DNA from 4 places in the Serratia rhizosphaerae genome. Region 1 is predicted to be linked to each of the others. Evidence: predicted binding sites of a transcription regulator. Region 1 holds the regulator's gene; each other region holds the start of a gene.
What was found. The regulator PhoB, encoded in region 1, activates phosphate uptake and scavenging genes when phosphate is short. The targets are predictions, from matches to a motif close to CTGTCATAAAACTGNCNNAT.

Region 1 (5,647 bases):
CGCTCAGTTCGTTCAACGTCTCTTTATCCTGCTGCTCAATGGCCTGACGGCGCTGCTCTTTACTGCGCCGCAGCAGCACCACCTCCACCGGCAGATTATCCGCCAGCGCCTGGATGCGGCGCTGAATGTCGCTGAGGTAATCCTGCGTCGCTACTTCGATATCCAGCCACACCGGCAGCTCGCCCTGATAGTCGGCAAACTGCTGCAGCTGCTGTTCGATCTGGGCGAGATCGCCTTTGATCAACTGCATCGGCTGGAAAAGCGGGACGGGCAGCGTAGTGACCTGCTGCAGCCCGCCGTCGGCGAAGTCGACCATAAACACGCTTTTGGCGCTGCCCAGCTCATCAAAGCTGAGCGGGATCGGCGAGCCGCTGTAACGGATATGCTCGCTTTTCGCCACCTTTTGCGCCCGGTGAATATGCCCCAGGGCGATATAGTCCGCCGGCGGGAAGGCCTGCGCCGGGAAGGCGTCCAGCGTGCCGATATAGATATCGCGCACCGAATCCGAGGTGGTGACGCCGACGGTGGTCAGGTGGCCGGTGGCGACGATCGGCAGCGTAAGATCGAGCGCCTCGCGCTGCGCGCAGGCCGCCTGATACAGCGTTAGATAATGTTCGGCGATGGCTTCCTGCAGCGCCTGCTGCTTCTGCGTGCCGGATTCGCCGGCGCGGCTGGTCAGCAAATCGCGCGGGCGCAGGAACGGGATGGCGCACAGCAGCGCGCCGGGCTGGCCGTTGCGGCGGTTAAGCGTCACGATTTGCTGCCCGGCCTCGGCCTGCGCGCTGGCGATCACGCGGGTGTTCAGACAGGAGAGCAGCTCGCGCGATTCATTCAGCGTCGCCACGGAGTCGTGGTTGCCGCCCAGCACCACCAGTTGGCAGCCGGTCTGCTGCAGTTCCACCACAAAGCGGTTGTAGAGTTCGCGCGCGTAGCTCGGCGGCGAACCGGTGTCGAACAGATCCCCGGCGACGATCAGCGCGTCCACCTGATGCTGTTCAATCTGCGCAATCAGCCAGCGCAAAAACGCCTGATGCTCGGCGGCACGGCTTTTGGTGAAAAAATACTGACCCAAATGCCAGTCAGAGGTGTGTATCAGGCGCATGACTCTCCCGGGGATTGGCCGTCGGTTGTGCCGGGGCGAAACGCGGCGGCGGTAAAACGTTGACGATGATTATACGGGTTGGCGGGTAAAAATATGCTATTTCTATCTATTCCGGCGGTTAAGCCGGCGCGACGGTGATAAGCATTTATATTGTGAATGTTACTGAGTGGTTAATTTCATAAATCTGTCACAAAACTGACGCATAATGGCGCCCGCAAACAAATTGTGAACGCTAACACATTGGCAGGATTGACGATGGCAAGACGCATACTGGTGGTGGAAGACGAAGCGCCGATTCGCGAGATGGTGTGCTTTGTGTTGGAACAGAATGGTTACCAACCGTTGGAAGCCGAAGATTATGACAGTGCCGTAACGCGCCTGTCTGAGCCGTTCCCCGATTTAGTGTTGCTGGACTGGATGTTGCCCGGCGGCTCCGGCATTCAATTTATCAAACATATGAAGCGCGAAGCGCTGACCCGCGATATCCCGGTGATGATGCTGACGGCGCGCGGCGAGGAGGAGGACCGGGTGCGCGGCCTGGAAGTCGGCGCGGATGATTACATCACCAAACCGTTCTCGCCGAAGGAACTGGTGGCGCGGATTAAAGCGGTGATGCGCCGTATTTCGCCGATGGCGGTGGAAGAGGTGATCGAGATGCAGGGGCTGAGTCTCGACCCGTCTTCGCATCGGGTGATGGCCAACGAACAGCCGCTGGATATGGGCCCCACCGAATTCAAACTGCTGCATTTCTTTATGACCCACCCGGAGCGTGTTTACAGCCGCGAACAGTTGCTTAATCACGTCTGGGGCACTAACGTTTATGTGGAAGACCGCACCGTTGATGTGCATATCCGCCGGCTGCGCAAGGCGCTGGAGAGCAGTGGTCATGACAAGATGGTTCAAACCGTTCGCGGCACAGGTTACCGCTTTTCAACGCGCTATTAATCGCGCAGCGTCGGAGAGCATGCCGTGCTAGAACGCCTTTCCTGGAAAAGGCTGGCTCTTGAGCTGGCCCTTTTTTGCTTGCCGGCCCTGCTGTTGGGGCTGATTTTCGGCTATCTCCCCTGGTTACTGCTGGTCGCCGTGCTGGCGGCGCTGGGCTGGAACTTCTATAACCAGCTGAAACTTTCCCACTGGCTGTGGATTGACCGCAGCATGACGCCGCCGCCGGGGCGCTGGAGCTGGGAGCCGCTGTTTTACGGCCTGTATCAGATGCAGCAGCGCAACCGCCGCCGTCGGCGCGAGCTGGCGCTGCTGATCAAACGCTTCCGCAGCGGCGCCGAATCGCTGCCGGATGCGGTGGTGATGACCACCGAAGAGGGGAATATTTTCTGGTGCAACGGGCTGGCGCAGCATCTGCTCGGCTTCCGTTGGCCGGAGGATAACGGCCAGCATATTCTCAACCTGCTGCGCTACCCGGAGTTCAGCCACTATCTGCAACAGCAATCCTTCGATAAACCCCTGACGCTGCAGCTGAATAACGAGCATTACGTTGAATTCCGCGTGATGCCGTATTCGGAAGGGCAGCTGCTGATGGTGGCGCGCGACGTGACGCAGATGCGGCAGTTGGAGGGCGCGCGGCGCAACTTCTTCGCCAACGTCAGCCACGAGCTGCGCACGCCGCTGACCGTGCTGCAGGGCTATCTGGAAATGATGGGCGACGACGAGCCGGACGGTTCGCTGCGCGGCAAGGCGCTGGCCACCATGCAGGAACAAACCCGGCGCATGGACGGGCTGGTGAAGCAGTTGCTGACGCTGTCGCGCATCGAGGCGGCGCCGATTATCGAGATGAATGAGACGGTGGACGTGCCCCTGATGCTGCGGGTGCTGCAGCGTGAGGCGCAGTCGCTCAGCGGCGGCCGCCATGAAATCAGTTTCCGCGTGAATGAAGCGCTGAAGGTGTACGGCAATGACGACCAACTGCGCAGCGCGGTGTCCAATCTGGTGTATAACGCGGTGAACCACACGCCGGCAGGCACGCACATTGAGGTGAGCTGGCAGCAGACGCCGCAGGGGGCGCAGTTCCAGGTCAGCGACAACGGGCCGGGCATCGCCGCCGAGCACCTGCCGCGTCTGACCGAGCGCTTTTACCGCGTGGACAAGGCGCGTTCGCGGCAGACCGGCGGCAGCGGGCTGGGGCTGGCGATCGTCAAGCACGCCCTCAGCCATCACGATGCGCGGCTGGAGGTGCTCAGCGAGCCGGGCAACGGCACCCGCTTTATCTTTACTTTGCCTAACCGGTTGATTGTTCCCGACGCTTTGTCAGAGAATGCGCTGAAAAATTAATGCGTGAGGCACCGGTATGCGACTGACCCGAGGGATATGGCTCTGCCTGCTGTTATTGTGCAGCCCCGGCCTGCGGGCGCAGCCGAGCGGCATGCTGTCGGGCAATCTTTCCAGCGTCGGTTCCGACACGCTGGCGAACTTGATGTCGCTGTGGGCGCAGGACTTCAGCCAGCACTATCCGAATATCAATCTGCAGATGCAGGCCGCCGGTTCATCGACCGCGCCGACGGCGCTGGCCGCCGGCGCCGCGCAGCTGGGGCCGATGAGCCGTCCGATGAAGGCGGCGGAGCTGTCGGCGTTCGAACAGCGCTACGGCTACGCGCCGCTGGCGGTGCCGGTGGCGGTCGATGCGCTGGTGGTGCTGGTGCATCAGGACAACCCGCTGCCGGGGCTGAACCTTGGCCAGTTGGATCAGATCTTTTCCGCCACCCGCCGCTGCGGCGAAGCCGCCGCACTGCGGAACTGGGGCCAGCTGGCGCTGCCGGGCGATTGGGCGCAGCGCAGCATTCAGCGTTTTGGCCGCAATTCCGCCTCCGGCACCTATGGCTATTTCAAACTGCGCGCGCTGTGCGGCGGCGACTTTATGGCGCGGGTCAATGAGCTGCCCGGCTCGGCGTCGGTAGTGCAGGCGGTGTCCGGATCCCTGAACAGCATCGGCTATGCCAGCATCGGTTTCCGCGCCAGCGGCGTCCGGCTGCTGCCGCTGGCGGAGCGGGGCGATCGCTACGTGGCGCCCAGCGCTGCCAACGTGCGCAACGGCAGTTATCCGCTGGCGCGCTACCTGTATATCTACGTCAACAAAGCGCCGCACCGGCCGCTTGAGCCGCTGACGGCGGCGTTCTTTGACCGGGTGCTGTCCGAAGAAGGGCAGGCGCTGGTCAATCAGGACGGCTATCTGCCGCTGTCGCCGGCAACCCTGCGGAAAACCCGCCAGGCGCTCGGGCTGAAGTAGCACCGGCTTAGCGCCTGGGCGCGTATGACGGCAGCTTTCAGCCAGCTGCCGCCGACCATCATGAATTTCTTTCAACACCCATGAAAATTTCTCCATTGCCGCCGGGCAGGCGGCATGACAGGATGATTTTAGCTATTTAGACGTCTGGATGTCCAATTGTAACCCAGCGTAATCATTCAATATGTAAATCATTCCGGCAGGCCAACGAGACGCCTGCCGTTCACCGGGAGTGGAAAAAGATGTGCAATTGCAATCATGCCGTTCATGCTGACGTCGTCGGCAGTTTATTACGTCCTGCGGCGCTGAAAAGCGCGCGTCAGCAGTTTCAGCGCGGTGAGATTGACGCGGCGCAGCTGCGGGCGGTGGAAGATGAGCAGATCCGCCAGGCGGTGGAAAAACAGCGCCAGCTGGGACTGGCGGTGGTGACCGACGGGGAATTCCGTCGCGCCTGGTGGCACTTTGATTTCCTCGAAGGCCTGGACGGCGTACAGGGCTACGACGCCGAACAGGGCATCCAGTTCAACGGCGTGCAGACTAAGGCGCGCAGCGTCAAGGTGACGGGCAAGCTGGGCTTTAACCCGCAGCATCCGATGCTGGCGGATTTTCGTTTCCTGCAGCAGATTGCCGGCGACGCGCAGCCGAAGATGACCATCCCCAGCCCGAGCGTGCTGCACTTCCGCGGCGGGCGTCAGGCGATCGACAGCACGGTTTATCCGCAGCTGGATGCCTATTTTGCCGATCTGGCGCAAACCTATCGCGATGCGATCCGCGCGTTTTATGACGCCGGCTGCCGCTACCTGCAGCTGGATGATACGGTGTGGGCTTACCTCTGTTCTGACGATCAGCGCCGTCAGATCCGCGAGCGCGGCGAAGATCCCGACCAGCTGGCGCGCATCTATGCCGACGTGCTGAATGCGGCGATCGCCGGCAAGCCGGACGATCTGACCATCGGTTTGCATGTCTGTCGCGGCAACTTCCGCTCCACCTGGATCTCGGAAGGGGGCTATGAGCCGGTAGCGGAGATCCTGTTCGGCCAGGTCAATATCGACGCCTTCTTCCTGGAGTACGATAACGAACGCTCCGGCGGCTTCGAACCGCTGCGCTTTATCAAGCCCGGCAAGCAAAAAGTCGTGCTGGGGCTGATCACCACCAAAGACGGTGAGCTGGAAAATCCGGAGCAGGTGAAGCAGCGCCTGCAGGAAGCGGCACAGTTCGTCGCCCCTGAGCAACTTTGTCTGAGCACCCAGTGCGGCTTCGCTTCGACCGAAGAGGGCAACAGCCTGAGCGAGCAGCAGCAGTGGGACAAG
Region 2 (5,647 bases), 1.1 Mb from region 1:
AGCGAGGTAACAATGGTGCCGTAAATCGGCACCAGCGCACCAAACTGCTCCGCCGGCGCATCCCAGTCTTTGGTCCACAAGAAGGCGAAGCCGAATTTCTGGATGCTTGGCCAGGAGGCAAAAATCAGCGAAACGATAATGCCGCCCAGCAGCAATAGGGTAATCAGCGCAGCCAGCTTAACCAGCGCACTGAAGATGACATCGCCGTTTTTGCTCGGCGCTTTGATGGTCGGCTTGTACTCAGCCATAAATTACTCTTCTGTTTAAAGCTTGGAGGGCCCGGCGAAGCGGGCCCCTACAGAAACGGCGCATGCTGCCTCGGCCGTTTAGTACAGAGCCTTACCGGCGCTGTCTTTTACGTTGGTTTTCCATGCGGCGCGCACCTGCTCGATCACTTCATCAGGCAGTACCGCATAATCCAGCGCTTTGGCCTGCTCACCGCCTGACTTGTACGCCCAGTCAAAGAACTTCAGCACTTCGGTGCCCTGGTCAGGCTTCTTCTGTGCCTTGTGCACCAGGATGAAGGTGGTGGAGGTAATCGGCCAGGCGTTATCACCTTTCTGATTGGTCAGATCCTGCGCGAAGGTTTTGCTCCAGTCCGCGCCTTTGGCGGCGGCGCTGAAGGCGTCTTCGGTCGGGCTGACCGGCTTGCCGTCGGCGGAGACCAGCTTGGTGTACGCCAGGTTATTCTGTTTGGCGTAGGCATACTCAACGTAGCCGATAGAACCCGGCAGGCGCTGAACAAAGGCGGCGATGCCGTCGTTGCCTTTACCGCCCAGACCGGTCGGCCAGTTTACCGTCGAGCCGGCGCCCACTTTCTCTTTCCACTTCGCATTCACTTTCGCCAGGTAGCTGGTGAAGACGAAGGAGGTGCCGGAACCGTCAGCGCGGCGCACCACGGCGATATTCTGATCCGGCAATTTCACGCCCGGGTTGAGTTTGGCGATTGCCGGGTCGTTCCATTTTTTGATGTTGCCCAGGTAGATATCACCCAGAGTCTGGCCGTCCAGCGTCAGGTCGCCGGATTTGATACCGGGAATATTCACCGCCAGCACCACGCCGCCAATCACGGTCGGGAACTGGAACAGGCCGTCAGCCGCCAGCTTTTCGTCGGACAGCGGTGCGTCGGAGGCGCCAAAGTCAACGGTATTGGCAACGATCTGCTTCACGCCGCCGGAGGAACCGATCCCCTGATAGTTAACTTTGTTGCCGGTTTCTTTTTGATAGGAATCTGCCCACTTGGCATACACCGGCGCGGGGAATGTCGCACCTGCACCGGTCAGGCTGGCGGCAGCGAACGCGGACACAGAGGCCATGGAGAAAGTCGCTGCTACAATACTGGCGACGGTGGTACGCATCAGTTTCATAATCCCTCCTAAGGGGCATCAAAAATCGATTTCAAATCGTTTTCATCAGAGTAAGTATTGCTGCAGGAGGGAAAATAGGACAGTTTGGTGACAGTAAAATGTATGAAATATGACAGTTATATGACAACCAGCAATAAAACAATATAACTCATTGATTATACTACCTTCCGAATATGACTCCGATTACGTAGTACGAAAACGAAAGGATCTCAAATGAAAAAAGTATTTATCTTATCGGCGCTTGGCCTGTCTCTGCTGGCTTCTGCCAACGTTATGGCGGCAAATAATTTTCCACGCGATTCTAGGTTCTCAGGCACCACAGGCGGCGAAAAAATTCTGTTTGAAGGCGATGACGGTTACCGAACATCCAACTATACGCAGCGGGATCTCGATGAACTTATCAATCAACAGAAAAATCATGAAAGGGAGCTAAAACAGCTGCAGGATGAAAACAGGAATAAAGATCGTCAGATCGATGAGCTAAAACGTTCGTTGCAGGAACTGAGCAATAAGGTGAAAGGCTAGCGAATAAACAAGCCGGCGCTGAGGCCGGCTCTTTTTCCAGCGTCAACCACATGGCCGTCCTCCGGCAACCCGCGGGCAAGATTATTGGGTGCTGTACCCACCCAGCGTACCAATCTCCAATACCCGACGCGCCCCGCTGATTTGCGCCATCAGCGTCAGGAACTGCCCCTGCAGCGGCGACACATCAAACGCCGGTAAGCCGCGCTCGGCGTTCAGCCGCCAAAGTTTGCGCCAAATTATCATCCTGATGTGCTAAACAATGCTCCAGATAAGTATCCACGCCCTGCCACGACTGCTGCATACCTGACTCCTCATCGTTGAACCGCATTCAGTATAGTTCAGCCGTTCTTCCGCCATAAAAAATCCGGCGCGCCGTTTACACAGCACGCCGGATTAATCAGCAAAAAAGCAGCGGTTTTACTCGACGGTTACCGACTTCGCCAGGTTACGCGGCTGATCGACGTCGGTGCCTTTAATCAGCGCCACGTGGTAAGACAGCAGCTGCAGCGGCACGGTGTAGAAGATCGGCGCAACGATCTCTTCCACGTGCGGCAACGGGATAATGGTCATCCCTTCGCTGCTGACGAAACCGGCGTCCTGATCGGCGAACACGTACAGCTGGCCGCCGCGCGCGCGCACCTCTTCGATGTTGGATTTCAGTTTTTCCAACAGCTCGTTGTTCGGCGCCACCACGATCACCGGCATATCGGCGTCAATCAGCGCCAGCGGGCCGTGCTTCAGCTCACCGGCCGCATAGGCCTCGGCGTGAATATAGGAGATCTCCTTCAGCTTCAGCGCCCCTTCCATGGCGATCGGGTACTGATCGCCGCGGCCGAGGAACAGCGCATGATGCTTATCGGAGAAGCCTTCCGCCAGCGCCTCGATGTTTTTATCCAGCGACAGCATCTGTTCAATGCGTGCAGGCAGCGCCTGCAGGCCGTGCACGATATCGTGCTCGACGCTTTCCGTCATACCTTTCAGGCGGCCCAGACGCGCCACCAGCATCAGCAGCACGGTTAACTGAGTGGTAAAGGCCTTGGTGGACGCCACGCCGATTTCGGTACCGGCCTTGGTCATCAGCGCCATGTCGGATTCACGCACCAGCGACGAGCCGGCCACGTTGCACACCGCCAGCGACGCCAGGTAGCCCAGCTGTTTGGACAAACGCAGCGCCGCCAGGGTATCTGCGGTTTCGCCGGACTGCGACAGGGTAATAATCAGGCTGCCTGGGCGCACCGCCGATTTGCGATAACGGAATTCGGACGCAATCTCAACGTCGCACGGCACGCCGGCCAGCGCTTCAAACCAGTAACGCGCCACCATCCCGGAGTGATAGGAGGTGCCGCAGGCGATGATCTGCACGTGCTGCACCTGCGCCAGCAGCGCTTCGCTCTGCGGGCCCAGTTCGCTCAGGTTGATCTGGCCGTTGCTGAAACGCCCCTCCAGGGTGTTCTTCAACGCCAGCGGCTGTTCGAAGATCTCTTTTTGCATGTAGTGGCGATAAGCGCCCTTGTCACCGGCGTCGTACTGCACCTGCGACTCGATTTCCTCGCGCTCGACCGGGTTGCCCTGCTGGTCAAAAATAGCCACGGAACGGCGGGTCACTTCCACCACATCACCCTCTTCCAGGAAGATAAAGCGGCGGGTCACCGGCAGCAGCGCCAGCTGGTCGGAAGCGATAAAGTTCTCGCCGACGCCGCGGCCAATCACCAGCGGGCTGCCGGAACGGGCGGCCACCAGCACACTTGGGTCGCGGCTGTCCATCACCACGGTGCCGTAAGCGCCGCGCAGCTGAGGGATCACGCGCTTGACCACCTCCAGCAGCGTGCCGCCCTGCAGTTGTTCCCAGTGCACCAGATGCGCGATCACCTCGGTATCGGTTTCGGACGCAAAGCGGTAGCCGCGTTCAATCAGCAGCTCGCGCAGCGGCTCGTGGTTTTCAATGATGCCGTTATGCACCACGGAAATGTAATCAGAAACATGCGGGTGAGCGTTAGCTTCGGTCGGCTCGCCGTGGGTCGCCCAACGGGTGTGCGCGATGCCGGTGCCGCCGTGCAAAGGTTGTTGCTCTACCGCTTCCGCCAGCGCGTTGACCTTACCAACGCGACGCACGCGGTTAAGGCGCCCTTCTGCATCAACGACCGCCAAACCGGCCGAGTCATAACCGCGGTATTCAAGACGGCGTAAACCTTCCAACAGAATCTCTGCAATATCACGTTGCGCTACTGCGCCTACAATTCCACACATGGATTTTATTCCTAATTAAGCGTCTTCTTGGACGCTTCGATGCCTGACCTGATTTTTTGCCGGTGATTACCGTGCGCCCCGAGCCTTGTAGAGAGTGGGGGGATGATCCTCTGAAGAGGACTTATATGTTTTGCGCTGCCTTCTGCCGCGAAAAGGCAGTGCAAAACACAGGATGGCCACATAACGGCCATCCTTATCTTTATTTTTTCGCTTTGGTCGGACGCTGCCAGCCCTGGATGTGCACCTGCTTCACCCGGCTCAGCACCAGCTCATCTTCCGCAATGTTGCGCGTGACCGTGGTGCCGGCGGCAATCGTCGCCCCTTTGGCCACCGTGACCGGCGCCACCAGCTGCGTATCGGAACCGACAAACACCCCGTCGCCGATAACGGTCTTATGTTTGTTGGCGCCGTCGTAGTTGCAGGTAATGGTGCCGGCGCCGATATTTACATCGTCGCCGATCTCGGCGTCACCCAGGTAGCTGAGGTGACCCGCTTTGGAGCCCACGCCCAGGCGCGCTTTTTTCATCTCGACAAAGTTGCCGACGTGCGCGCCTTGCGCCAGCTCCGCGCCGGGACGCAGACGGGCAAACGGACCGACGGTGCAATCTGCCGCCAATACCGCGTCTTCAACCACGCTGTAAGGGCTTATTTCGCAGTCATCGCCGATCACGCAGTTTTTCAGCACGCAGCCGGCGCCGATTTTCACCCGGCTGCCCAGCTGTACCTGCCCTTCAACGATGACGTTGGCGTCAATCAGCACGTCGCGCCCGTGCGTCAGCTCGCCGCGCAGGTCGAAACGCGCCGGATCCAGCAGCATCACGCCGGCCAGCAGCAGTTTTTCCGCCTGTTCGGCCTGATAGATGCGCTCAAGAGACGCCAACTGCAGGCGGTTGTTCACACCCTCAACTTCGCTCAGGCGGTCAGGATGCACCGCTTCAATTTTCTTACCATCGGCATGGGCCAGCGCAATGATATCCGTGATGTAGTATTCACCCTGCGCGTTATCGTTGCTCAGCATGCCCAACCAGCGTTTCAGATCGCCGCCGTTGGCCACCAGAATGCCGGTATTGATTTCGTTAATCTGACGCTGCTGTTCACTGGCGTCCTTATGTTCAACAATACCGACCACGTCGCCCTGTTCGCGCACGATGCGGCCATAGCCGGTTGGATCGTTCAGCTTGACGGTCAGCAGGCCGATACCGCCCTGCGGCTTGGCCGCCAGCAGGCGCGTCAACGTTTCGACGGAGATCAGCGGCACGTCGCCGTACAGCATCAGCACGTCTTCATCATCGGCAAAGTGCGGCGCCGCCTGCTGCATCGCATGGCCGGTGCCCAGTTGTTCAGCCTGCAGCACCCAGTTCAGATCTGCGTTATTCAGCGTGCTTTGCAGCAGTTCACCGCCATGACCATAAACCAGGTGGACATTCTGCGCCCCCAGTTTCATCGCGGCATCAATCACGTGCTGCACCATCGGTTTGCCCGCCAGCGGATGCAAAACCTTGGGCAGG
Region 3 (5,647 bases), 2.2 Mb from region 1:
ATTGCCACGCCGCCCAGAGTCAGGCCAGAGCGCAGTAGCAGCCGGCGCTGCAGATTCACCAGCTGTTTTTTCTGATCCGGTTCCAGCGTCGGCGCGCGGGGAGACGGCTTTTTATCCTTCACGTTTACCTCCTGCCAGCATGGCCCACAGCGTGCGCGGTACGACGATCACCATCAGCAGGTGAATGATGACAAACAACCCGACCGCTGCCATGGCGAAAAAATGCACATAGCGTGCGGTGTCAAAACCGCCGAACAGCGCCACGAGCCAGGACAGCTGCACCGGCTTCCAGATCGCCAGCCCGGAGAGCACCAGCAGCAGACCGAGCGCCACAACGCCGAGGTACATCAGCTTTTGAATCGCGTTGTATTTGCCGTGGCGGTGTTGCAGCCGCAGCGTCAGCGCCAGCCCGATATCACGCCGCAGCGCGTCAAGGCGCAACGGCAGCAGATCGTGACGCAAATGGCCGCTGCACAGGCTCCATAGCAGATAGCACAGGCCGTTGAATGCCAGCAGCCACATCAGCGCCAGATGCCAGCCAATGGCGCCGCCCAGCCAGCCGCCGAGCGTGACGGCGGGCGGAAAGCGGAAGTCGAACAGCGGCGAGGCGTTGTAGATCTCCCAGCCGCTCATAAACATGCACGTCATGGCGAACAGATTAACCCAGTGGGTGATTCTGACCGGCCAGCGGTGCACCGGTCGCGACATAGGTGCTTTCATCACGCCCTCCCGCATTACATCGGCGGTACGGTACCGTTTTTACCGGCGGAAATTCGGGTAGCGACGCGTTCACCTTTGTCGTCAGCGGCAGAGAACAGCACGATATGGGTGCCGGGCTGCAGCAGGCTGCGATCGCCGGGATCGAGCGTCACAATCGGCGTACCGTCCGGCACGATGACGGTTTTTTGCTGGTTGTTGTAATTGACCGTCAGGGTGCGGCCGTTGGCGTTCACCAATTTACCGACGGTGCCATTGGTCATGGTATCGACTTTGCCATCGGCGGATTGCCAAGGGGAGTGGCCTTCGCCGGAACCGCGCAGGCTGGCGGCGAAGACGTGAACCTCCAGCGCTTTTAGACTGCCGTCGGCCTGTGGGACTGCTGCGGTGCCAATAAAGCTGTCGGGTTTGATATCTGCGGTCGACCCTTTCGATACACTCAGCACTTTGGTCTGGTCGTTGAGTTTCACGCTGACCTTTTCCCCTTTACGGTCGGTCAGCTGCAGGCTGGTGGCGGAAACCTGATCGATAGTGCCGCGCAGCGGGGCGATGACTTTGCCTGGCATTTGCGCGGCGGCAATACCGCTGCACATCAGCAGGCCGGACAGCAGTAAACCGGCAATACGACGTTGAGTAAGCATTATGTTCTCCTGTGGTTGATTGCCGATTAAGCATGGTTGAAGGATTGGGACAGCACCATGTCTGTTTGATGACATTAATGTCATCAAGCCGCGTGGCTGAAACTGCTACTCTGTTTGCAGAAAGAGTGAGGTGGTGAGAATGCGCATATTAGTGGTTGAAGACGATACCAGCACCGGCGATTACCTGAAAAAGGGGCTGGGGGAGGCCGGATACGGCGTTGATCTGGCGCGTAACGGCACCGATGGCCTGTTCCGGGCGTTGGAGCATGGCTACGATGCCATCGTGCTGGACGTGATGCTGCCCGGAATTGATGGCTGGCAGATTATTGAGGTGCTGCGTAAGAAAAGCGATGTGCCGATCCTGTTTCTGACGGCGCGCGACGGCGTGCAGGACCGGATCCACGGCCTTGAGCTGGGCGCCGATGATTACCTGGTCAAACCGTTTTCGTTTACCGAACTGGTGCTGCGCCTGCGCACGCTGCTGCGTCGCGGCACGGTGCGTGAGTCCGATCACTACGCGATCGCCGATCTGCACATCGATGTGCTGCGGCGCAAGGTGATGCGTCAGGAGACGCTGATTCCGCTGACCAATAAAGAGTTTATGCTGCTGCATCTGTTGGTGCGGCGGGAGGGGGAGGTGCTGTCTCGCACCATGATTGCCTCTCAGGTCTGGGATATGAATTTTGACAGCGATACCAACGTGGTGGATGTCGCCATCAAGCGGCTGCGCGCCAAAATCGACCGGCCATTTGCGATCAAATTGATTCATACCGTGCGCGGTATCGGCTACGTCTGCGAGGCGCGTCCATGAGTACGTTGGCCCGGCGCTGGCGGACGATGTCCCTGACGTTACGCAGCGCCATCCTGTTCGCCGTGGTGGCGGCGCTGGTGGTCAGCGCTGCGGGCAGCTACCTGTATGGCGCGATGCGTCAGGAAATGGTCAACCGCAGCGATCTGCAGGTGACCGGACGTATCGACTATTACCGGAAATTACTGGGTCAGCGCTTTTTAGTGGAGCGGCTGGTTGCCAATACCGGGTTGTTCGAAAATATGCTGGGCAACGAACAGGACGTCCTGATCTTCCAGCTGCAGGGGCAAAAACCGTTAATCAACGTTAACCCGGCCAGGCTGACGCTGCCATCGGTGGTGCCAACGCCGGTCGGTCAGCCGCAGCGGCTGAAGGCAGTGCGCGCCGGAGAGACGCCGCAGGGCGTGCCGATCCGGCTGGCATCGGCGCTGGTGAAACTGGAGGACGGCAAAGTCCTGCAAATTTCGGTGGCGCATGTGATGGCCAACGAACAGAAAATGCTGGCGCGTTATTTGTGGCGCGTGCTGGCGGCGGTGGGGATGGCCTTCGCGCTCATTGCGCTGCTGGGATACTGGGTGATGCGCCGTGAGCTGCGGCCACTAAGGCGCATGGCGGCGCAGGCGGCGGCGATCGCGCCCAGTACGCTGTCAACCCGGCTGAGCGTGCACGGAGCGCCGCAGGAACTGCGGCAGCTGATAGTGTCATTCAACGCCATGCTTGACCGGATAAACGACGGCTATCAGCGCTTGACGCAGTTCTCCGCCGATCTGGCGCATGAGATCCGCACGCCGGTAGGCGCTCTGATGGGCCAGTGTCAGGTGGCCCTGTACCAGCCCCGCAGCGTAGAAGAGTATGAAACCCTGCTCTCCACCAATATGGAGGAATTGGAGCGTATCTCACGCATGGTGGAGAATATTCTGTTTCTGGCCCGTGCCGGCAACGCGCAATCCGCGCTGAATTACCGCACGCTGGATATGGCGGCGGAGCTGCAGCGGGTGGCTGATTACTTTGAAGGCTTGGCAGAAGAGCGTGGTATTCAGCTGACTTGCCAAGGGGGCGGGCGGCTGTGGGCCGATGCCATGCTTTTTCAGCGGGCGCTGAGCAATCTGGTCGCCAATGCGGTGCGTTATGCCGATGGGAACAGCCAAATCATACTGCGGGCCGGGACGGAGGGGGACGCGTGCGTGGTACGGGTGATCAATCAGGGGGCGCCAATCGACGCCGCACACCTGGATAAACTGTTCGACCGGTTCTATCGCGCTGACGCCGCACGCAGCAGCCAGGCCAGCGGGCTTGGGCTGTCAATTGTACGCGCCATCATGACGTTGCACGGTGGCGAGGCCTGTGCCCAGTGTTACCCGCAGCCGCCGGCCGCCCAAATCGTGTTCAGCCTGCTATTTCCGGCAAATCCGCAGGAGGCGCATGACGGGAGAGGGTAAAAACCGGCTCCCGTCATGCGCCGTTTCCCTTCGGCAGACGACGTATTAAGCCCTTAATGCTTCGTAAGACACCATAACGTGTTCGCGGAAGGCGGGGCGTTCCGTCAGCCGATCGTAGTAGCTGCGCAGGTTTGGCAGTGGTTGTCGGTCGATGTCTATATCGTAGTAACGATACAGCACGTGCCCGAATTGGATATCTGCGGCGGAAAATGTGTCGCCAGCCAAAAACGTCTGGCCTGCGAGGCGCTGTTCGGCAATCATCAGTTTGTTCTCAAAGGCCTGCAGCGCTTGGTCGATCGCGGCGGGATCGCGTTCAGCTGCGGGCGTACGCACCACGCGCCAAAAGATCGGCGCGGTAAACAGCAGCGCTACGTTCAGTTTTGACCATTCCATCCAGCGGTCTACATTGGTTCTGGCGATTAAGTCGGCGGGCCAGAATTCGTCCGGTGCATAACGGTTTGCCAGATAGCGCAGGATGGCGCCGGTTTCCCACAGCGGCGGGAGGTCGCCATCTCGGAGTACGGGGATGGTACGGTTCGGGTTCAGCGCATAAAATTCGTCGCTGTCCGTGCCGCCGAATCGGTGCCCGACGTCATGTCTTTGATACGGTAAACCCAGCTCGCCAATGCACCACATAAGCGCCTGTACATTGGATGAGCTCTTTCTTCCCCAAACTTCCAGCATGAATCTGTCCTTCTTGCCAATTGATGTACGCTAACGGGAGCGTTCCATTAGAAAAGTCGAAAATAGAATGATGGCGGGAAAGCCCGCTTTTTGACTGCCCGTTTTCAGGTGTTAACATAGACGGTTATTATGCACCTTGCGTATACCATTATTGACATACGGCTGATTGAGGATAGGTTTTGAGCAGAGGGAATATATCTGCGGCGTGGCGCCGTCTGGCGGTGTGTCTGACGCTTGGCCTGCTGTTGGCGGGCTGCTCAGGCAAAAATAGCTACAACCGTGATTATGATAAATTGCCTAAAGGCAGCTACAGCGGTAGTTCCTATACCGTCCAGCGTGGCGATACGCTGTATTACATCGCCTGGATTACCGGCAATGACGTCAGCACGCTGGCGCGCACCAACAATATCCGTCCGCCTTATAGTCTGGCCGTCGGGCAAAAATTAAAAGTCAGCCCCGGCGCGACGGCGAAAAGCACAAGCCGCAAATCCGGCGGTCGCTCCTCCGGCAGCGTGCTGACGAAGAGTACGCCGCCGCCGGGCGTCTCACGCTGCTGGCGCTGGCCGACCGATGGCAAGATCGTTGCCAGGTTCTCAACCTCTGACGGCGGTAATAAGGGTATCGATATTGCGGGCCGCCGCGGGCAGCCGGTTTACGCCAGCTCCAAGGGCAAAGTGGTGTATGTCGGCAACCAACTGCGCGGTTACGGCAATCTGATCATGATTAAGCATGGTGAAGATTTTATTTCGGCCTATGCGCATAACGACACTACGCTGGTGCGTAACGGGCAGGATGTGAAAGCCGGGCAGAAAATTGCCACCATGGGCAGCAGCGGCGCCAATTCTGTCCGCCTGCATTTCCAGATTCGCTATCGCGCGACGGCGCTGGATCCGCTACGTTATTTACCGCCGCAGGGGCGTGTTCCTTCCTGTTAAACGCAAGGGCCGGCAATTACGCCGGCCCTTTTTACTTACAGCGTTTTGACCAGCGAATCCCGGGTGATCTCGCCGATGGTTTTGGCGCCGGTCAGCGTCATCGCGACCCGCATTTCTTTATCAATCAGATCCAGCAGGTTCGCCACTCCGGCTTCGCCGGCCGCCGCCAGCGCGTACACGAAGGCGCGCCCCAGCAGGACGCTGTCGGCGCCCAGCGCAATCATCCGCACCACATCCAGCCCGTTGCGGATGCCGGAGTCGGTCAGAATGGTGATATCGCCTTTGACCGCATCGGCAATCGCCGGCAGAGCGCGGGCGGTGGAAAGAACGCCATCCAGCTGGCGGCCGCCGTGGTTGGAAACCACAATACCGTCAGCGCCGAAGCGTACGGCGTCTTTGGCATCTTCAGGATCAAGAATGCCT
Region 4 (5,647 bases), 850 kb from region 1:
CGGGCAGCGCGTCGAGCGGCGCCGCCACCGGCGTGCCGTCCGGCAACTGCGCCAGCAGATCCAGCGAACCGGAGGCAAAATAGAGCGCACTCTGCCCGTTGCTCACCACCGCGCAGCGCCGGCCCTGCTCGCTCAAACGCAGCGCGCAGCTCAAGCCCGCCAGCCCGCCGCCGATCACTACGACGTCAAATTGCATCATCCGCCTCCTGTTTGCCGTCGCCGCACGCATCCAGCCCGCACAGTCCCTGATAGACCCAACTGGTGAACTCGCTTTCGCGCAGCGCATCGCCCCAGGCGATCGGCCGCACGCCTTTCCAGCGTTCGTTCAGGAAGTGGGAGAGCTGGGTGATGGACTGCTGCGGCGTGCTGACATTAAAACGGGACAGCAGGCCGGCGGCGCGGCAGGCGCACAGTTCGCCCTGACAGGTGCCCATTCCCACGCGGGTGCGGCGGCGTAAATCCACCAGGTTATTGACCGTCAGCGACTCTACCGCGTAGCGTACTTCGCCGGCGGTCACCGCTTCGCATTCGCACACCAGACTGGTATCGAGGCGATTCTCGGCCGGCACCAATCCGGCGCGGTCGCCGTGGCGATACACCGCCGAACCGCGGATGCTGGCCGGCAGCGACACCACGCGGCGCACGGTTTCTTCCGCCGACTGACGCGAGCCGGGCAGCGCCTGTTCCGCGGTGGTGCAGCGGGCGTTGACGGCGAGTTTTTCGCACACCAGGTCGGTGGCCCACTCCGCCATCAGCCGGTAAGTCATCAGCTTGCCGCCGGTGATGGTGATAAAGCCTTCCAGGCCGTCGCGCTGCGCATGGTCGAGCAGCACAATGCCGCGGCTGACGTTACGCCCGGACGGGTCGTCATCGCTGGCCACCAGCGGCCGCACGCCGGCATAGGCGCGCAGAATACGGGTCTGCGCCATCGCGGGCGCCAGCAGCGCCCCTTCGCGCATCAGCGTATCCACTTCCTGCGGCGTCACCAGCATGTTGTCGATCTGGTCGTAATCAATGTGCGTCGAGGTGGTGCCGATCAGCGAGATGGTGTCGCCCGGCACCAGAATGTCGGCGTCCGCCGGTTTACGGCAGCGGTTGATCACCATGTTGTTAATGCGATGGCCGAGGATCAGCAGCGCCCCCTTCGCCGGGAACATGCGTACGCGCAGATCGGCGTATTCGGCAATTTGCTGGCCCCAGATGCCGGCGGCGTTGACCACCACCTCGGCATGAATTTCATACTGACGCCGCTGCTGATGGTCGTAAACGCGCACGCCGCGCACGCGATCGCCCACGCGCAACAGCCCCACCACCTGATGGTAGGTCAGGATCTGCGCGCCCTGTTCGCGCGCGTCCAGCATATTGGCGGCGGTCAGCCGGAAAGGATCGACCGTGCCGTCCGGCACCCGCACGGCGCCGATCAGCGCCGGGTTGGCCGCCGGCTCCAGGCGCAGCGCCTGCTGCGGATCAATCGCCTGTGCGTCAATGCCGGCCTGCCGACAGGCCTGGATAAACTGTTGCTGATACGCCAGCGAATCCTGCGGCAGCGTGATGAACAGGCCATCGGTGCGCTCGATGCAGTGATGCGCAATACGTTTCAGAATGCGGTTTTCTTCAATGCACTCGCGGGCGGATTCGCCGTCGGTCACCGCATAACGCGCGCCGCTGTGCAGCAGGCCGTGGTTGCGCCCGGTGGCGCCGGTGGCGATATCGTGACGCTCCAGCAGCAGGCAGCGTAAGCCGCGGCGCGCGCAGTCGCGGGCAATGCCGGCGCCGGTCGCGCCGCCGCCTATAATGATGACATCCGTTTCAGTTACCGGTGAAGCGTGGCTCATTTCCACCCCCAATGACGCTGATTATGGGGCTATTGATCCATAGTTAGTGTGGAATTTGTTTGATAAGGAACAATAACGAACATAAAACGAAAGAGAAATGTCTATAAAAATCCACTTATGTGATCGTCATCACGACTTTTTTGGCTTTGTCTATTTCATAACGTTAACGAATCGCTCAAAATTCGCCGTTGTTTTATAAAAATGTAACAAATGCGCCATCCATCACAGAGCCAACCAGGGGTTTTGTCTAGCATGGCGCTCGTTATAGAACAAAAAGCAACACTTTAGATATCCGCTCAAACACGACTCAGAACGCCTGCTCTGAGCGTGTCATACTGATAAAGCCAATCGGAGGCGCTCATGTTGAGTATTTTTAAGCCAGCCGCACACACTTCTCGTGTGCCGGTCGACAAGGTAGATCCGCTCTATCGCCGACTGCGCTGGCAAATTTTTATGGGAATTTTCTTCGGCTACGCCGCGTACTATCTGGTACGTAAAAACTTCACCCTGGCGATGCCGTATCTGATCGAGGAAGGCTTCAGCCGCGGCGACCTGGGCTTCGCCCTGTCAGGGATCTCCATCGCTTACGGTTTCTCCAAATTTATCATGGGCTCGGTGTCCGACCGCTCTAACCCGCGCGTCTTCCTGCCCGCCGGTCTGATTCTGGCCGCCTGCGTCATGCTGTTTATGGGCTTTGTTCCGTGGGCCACCTCCAGCATCGCCGTGATGTTCGTGCTGCTGTTCCTGTGCGGCTGGTTCCAGGGCATGGGCTGGCCGCCGTGCGGCCGTACCATGGTGCACTGGTGGTCGCAGAAAGAACGCGGCCAGATCGTCTCCATCTGGAACTGCGCACATAACGTCGGCGGCGGCCTGCCGCCGCTGCTGTTCCTGCTCGGCATGGCCTGGTTCAACGACTGGCACGCCGCGCTGTACATGCCGGCCTTCGGCGCCATTCTGGTGGCCCTGATCGCCTTTGGTCTGATGCGCGATACGCCGCAGTCCTGCGGCCTGCCGCCGGTGGAAGAGTACAAAAACGACTACCCGGACGATTACAGCGAAAAAGCGGAAGAAGAACTGACCGCCAAGCAGATCTTCATGCAGTACATCCTGCCGAACAAACTGCTGTGGTATATCGCGGTCGCCAACGTGTTCGTTTACCTGCTGCGCTACGGCATTCTGGACTGGTCGCCGACCTACCTGAAAGAAGTGAAGCACTTCGCGCTGGATAAGTCCTCCTGGGCCTACTTCCTGTACGAATATGCCGGTATCCCAGGCACCCTGCTGTGCGGCTGGATGTCAGATAAAGTGTTTAAAGGCAACCGCGGCGCCACCGGCGTCTTCTTTATGACGCTGGTCACCATCGCCACCATCGTCTTCTGGATGAACCCGGCGGGCAACCCGACGATCGATATGCTCTGTATGCTGGTCATCGGCTTCCTGATTTACGGCCCGGTGATGCTGATCGGCCTGCACGCGCTGGAACTGGTGCCGAAGAAGGCCGCAGGCACCGCCGCCGGCTTCACCGGTTTGTTCGGTTATCTGGGCGGCTCGGTCGCCGCCAGCGCCATCGTCGGCTACACCGTGGACTTCTTCGGCTGGGACGGCGGCTTTATGGTGATGATCGGCGGCAGCATCGCCGCAGTCTTCCTGCTGCTGCTGACCATGCTGAACGAGAAGAAACATCACGCAGACATTGCGGCGAAACGCGGCTAATCGTCACGAAAACCACGCACTATACCCGAAACAACTCGGGTGACAGGAAGGCGGCAAGAGAAGGTATCCCGATGAGCTTACTCAGGTAAGCGATTCGGGTGACTGAGCGCCGCCAACACACCGGTCACTTGGCGTATGACGGGTATATACCCAAAGGCCGCACCGCGGCCTTTTTATTCCCCACCCACTGGCAACGATGCCGCCTGCGGCTGCCCTGCCACTTAAGGAGAAGACTATGCGGACTCACGTTAAAGCCCTGCTGTCAGGGATTATTCTGGCGACTACCCTCAGCAGCGCCGCCTTCGCCGCCGACAAGGTGGTGATCGCCCACCGCGGCGCCAGCGGCTACCTGCCGGAACACACGCTGCCGGCCAAGGCCATGGCCTACGCGCAGGGCGCGGATTTCCTCGAGCAGGATCTGGTGATGACCAAGGACGACGAACTGGTGGTGCTGCACGATCACTACCTGGACCGCGTCACCGACGTCGCCCAACGCTTCCCGGATCGCGCACGCAAAGACGGCCGCTACTACGCCATCGACTTTACCCTGGCCGAGATCAAATCGCTGAAGTTCACCGAAGGCTTTGATATCAAAGACGGCAAGCAGGTGCAGAGCTACCCGGGCCGCTTCCCGATGGGTAAATCCGATTTCCGCGTCCACACCTTCCAGGAAGAGATTGAGTTCGTGCAGGGCCTGAACCACTCAACCGGCAAGAACATCGGCATCTATCCGGAAATCAAGGCGCCGTGGTTCCACCAGCAGGAAGGGAAAGATATTTCCAGCAAGGTGCTGGCGGTGCTGAAGCAGTACGGCTATACCGGTAAAAATGACAATGTGTACCTGCAGTGCTTCGACGCCAACGAGCTGAAACGCATCAAAACCCAGTTGGAGCCGAAGCTGGGCATGGACCTGAAGCTGGTGCAGCTGATCGCCTATAACGACTGGAATGAAACCTACGAGCAGAACGCCGACGGTAAGTGGGTCAATTACGACTACGACTGGATGTTCAAGCCGGGTGCGATGAAGCAGATCGCCCAGTATGCCGACGGCATCGGGCCTGATTACCATATGCTGGTGGCAGCCGAGAAATCCAAACCGGGCCACATCGTACTGACTGATATGGTGAAAGAAGCGCACGCCAACAAGCTGGCGGTACATCCGTTTACCATCCGCGCCGACGCGCTGCCGAAGTACGTCACCGACGTCAATCAGCTGTACGACGTGATTTATAACCAGGCCGGCGTTGACGGGGTATTCACCGACTTCCCGGACAAAGGCGTGCAGTTCCTGCAAAAACAGGGGCAACACCGGTAATACACGCGGCTGGCCGGCAGGCCAGCGACGTTGTCAATGCGGGCGGGGGCGTCCCCGCCTGCATCACTCAGGAGAGGAACATCTCGCGCAGATAATGCGGCACCGCGTTATCCACGTTGGAGCCAATCACCTCCAGCTCCGGCAGTTTGTCCTTCAGGCGCTGATGCGCGTCACGCATAATGCAGCCCTTGCCCGCCATCGCCAGCATTTCCAGATCGTTCATGCCGTCGCCGAACGCGATGCACTCTTTCAGCGAATAGCCGATGATTTTCGCCACCTCTTCCAGCGCATGCCCCTTCGACACGCCGCCGGCCATCACCTCCAGACAGGTCGGGAACGAGAAGCTGACGTTCACCCGGTCGCCCCAGCGCGCGTTAATCGCCTCTTCCAGCGGCAGCAACTGCTCGTGGTCGTCGCAGGTGAAGTACACCTTGCAGACGCCGTCAGTTTCCAGCAAGCCCGGCTCAAACAGCTGATATTTAAACACCGACTCGCGGAAAAACTCCTTCTGCTCCGGGCTTTCGCGGTTGATAAACCAGTCATCGTCGCGGTAGACATTGGTGGTGATATCCGGGCTGTTATGGACGATGCCGTACAGATCGCGGGCAATATCGCCGTCCAGGTTATGGCTGAAGATCAGTTCGCCGGCGGTGTTGTGCACCCGCGCGCCGTTGGAGGTGATCATAAACGCGCTGATGCCGAGATTATCGCGGATTTGTCCCACATCGATATGGTGACGTCCGGTGGCGAACACAAAGTGCACGCCGCGCTGCGTCAGCAGCTG

Region 2: the regulator PhoB is predicted to act here: its motif matches at 1,475-1,494, upstream of pstS (phosphate ABC transporter substrate-binding protein PstS).
Region 3: the regulator PhoB is predicted to act here: its motif matches at 1,414-1,433, upstream of FO014_RS15115 (heavy metal response regulator transcription factor).
Region 4: the regulator PhoB is predicted to act here: its motif matches at 2,026-2,045, upstream of glpT (glycerol-3-phosphate transporter).

The regions. Positions count from the first base shown of each region.
Region 1 covers NZ_CP041764.1:1,056,889-1,062,535, reverse strand. Annotated here, with positions in the region: gene sbcD (exonuclease subunit SbcD) at 1-1,102, opposite strand, end outside; gene phoB (phosphate response regulator transcription factor PhoB) at 1,358-2,047, shown strand; gene phoR (phosphate regulon sensor histidine kinase PhoR) at 2,072-3,388, shown strand; gene FO014_RS05015 (PstS family phosphate ABC transporter substrate-binding protein) at 3,405-4,340, shown strand; gene FO014_RS05010 (cobalamin-independent methionine synthase II family protein) at 4,580-5,647, shown strand, end outside.
Region 2 covers NZ_CP041764.1:2,143,877-2,149,523, forward strand. Annotated here, with positions in the region: gene pstC (phosphate ABC transporter permease PstC) at 1-248, opposite strand, end outside; gene pstS (phosphate ABC transporter substrate-binding protein PstS) at 327-1,367, opposite strand; gene FO014_RS09965 (hypothetical protein) at 1,581-1,892, shown strand; gene FO014_RS23955 (hypothetical protein) at 1,974-2,135, opposite strand; gene glmS (glutamine--fructose-6-phosphate transaminase (isomerizing)) at 2,310-4,139, opposite strand; gene glmU (bifunctional UDP-N-acetylglucosamine diphosphorylase/glucosamine-1-phosphate N-acetyltransferase GlmU) at 4,339-5,647, opposite strand, start outside.
Region 3 covers NZ_CP041764.1:3,237,214-3,242,860, forward strand. Annotated here, with positions in the region: gene FO014_RS15100 (molybdopterin-dependent oxidoreductase) at 1-122, opposite strand, end outside; gene FO014_RS15105 (cytochrome b/b6 domain-containing protein) at 112-720, opposite strand; gene FO014_RS15110 (DUF5666 domain-containing protein) at 735-1,358, opposite strand; gene FO014_RS15115 (heavy metal response regulator transcription factor) at 1,498-2,169, shown strand; gene FO014_RS15120 (heavy metal sensor histidine kinase) at 2,166-3,605, shown strand; gene FO014_RS15125 (glutathione S-transferase family protein) at 3,651-4,289, opposite strand; gene actS (amidase activator ActS) at 4,469-5,224, shown strand; gene lldD (FMN-dependent L-lactate dehydrogenase LldD) at 5,260-5,647, opposite strand, start outside.
Region 4 covers NZ_CP041764.1:1,910,787-1,916,433, forward strand. Annotated here, with positions in the region: gene glpB (glycerol-3-phosphate dehydrogenase subunit GlpB) at 1-196, opposite strand, end outside; gene glpA (anaerobic glycerol-3-phosphate dehydrogenase subunit A) at 186-1,835, opposite strand; gene glpT (glycerol-3-phosphate transporter) at 2,196-3,548, shown strand; gene glpQ (glycerophosphodiester phosphodiesterase) at 3,784-4,863, shown strand; gene yigL (sugar/pyridoxal phosphate phosphatase YigL) at 4,931-5,647, opposite strand, start outside.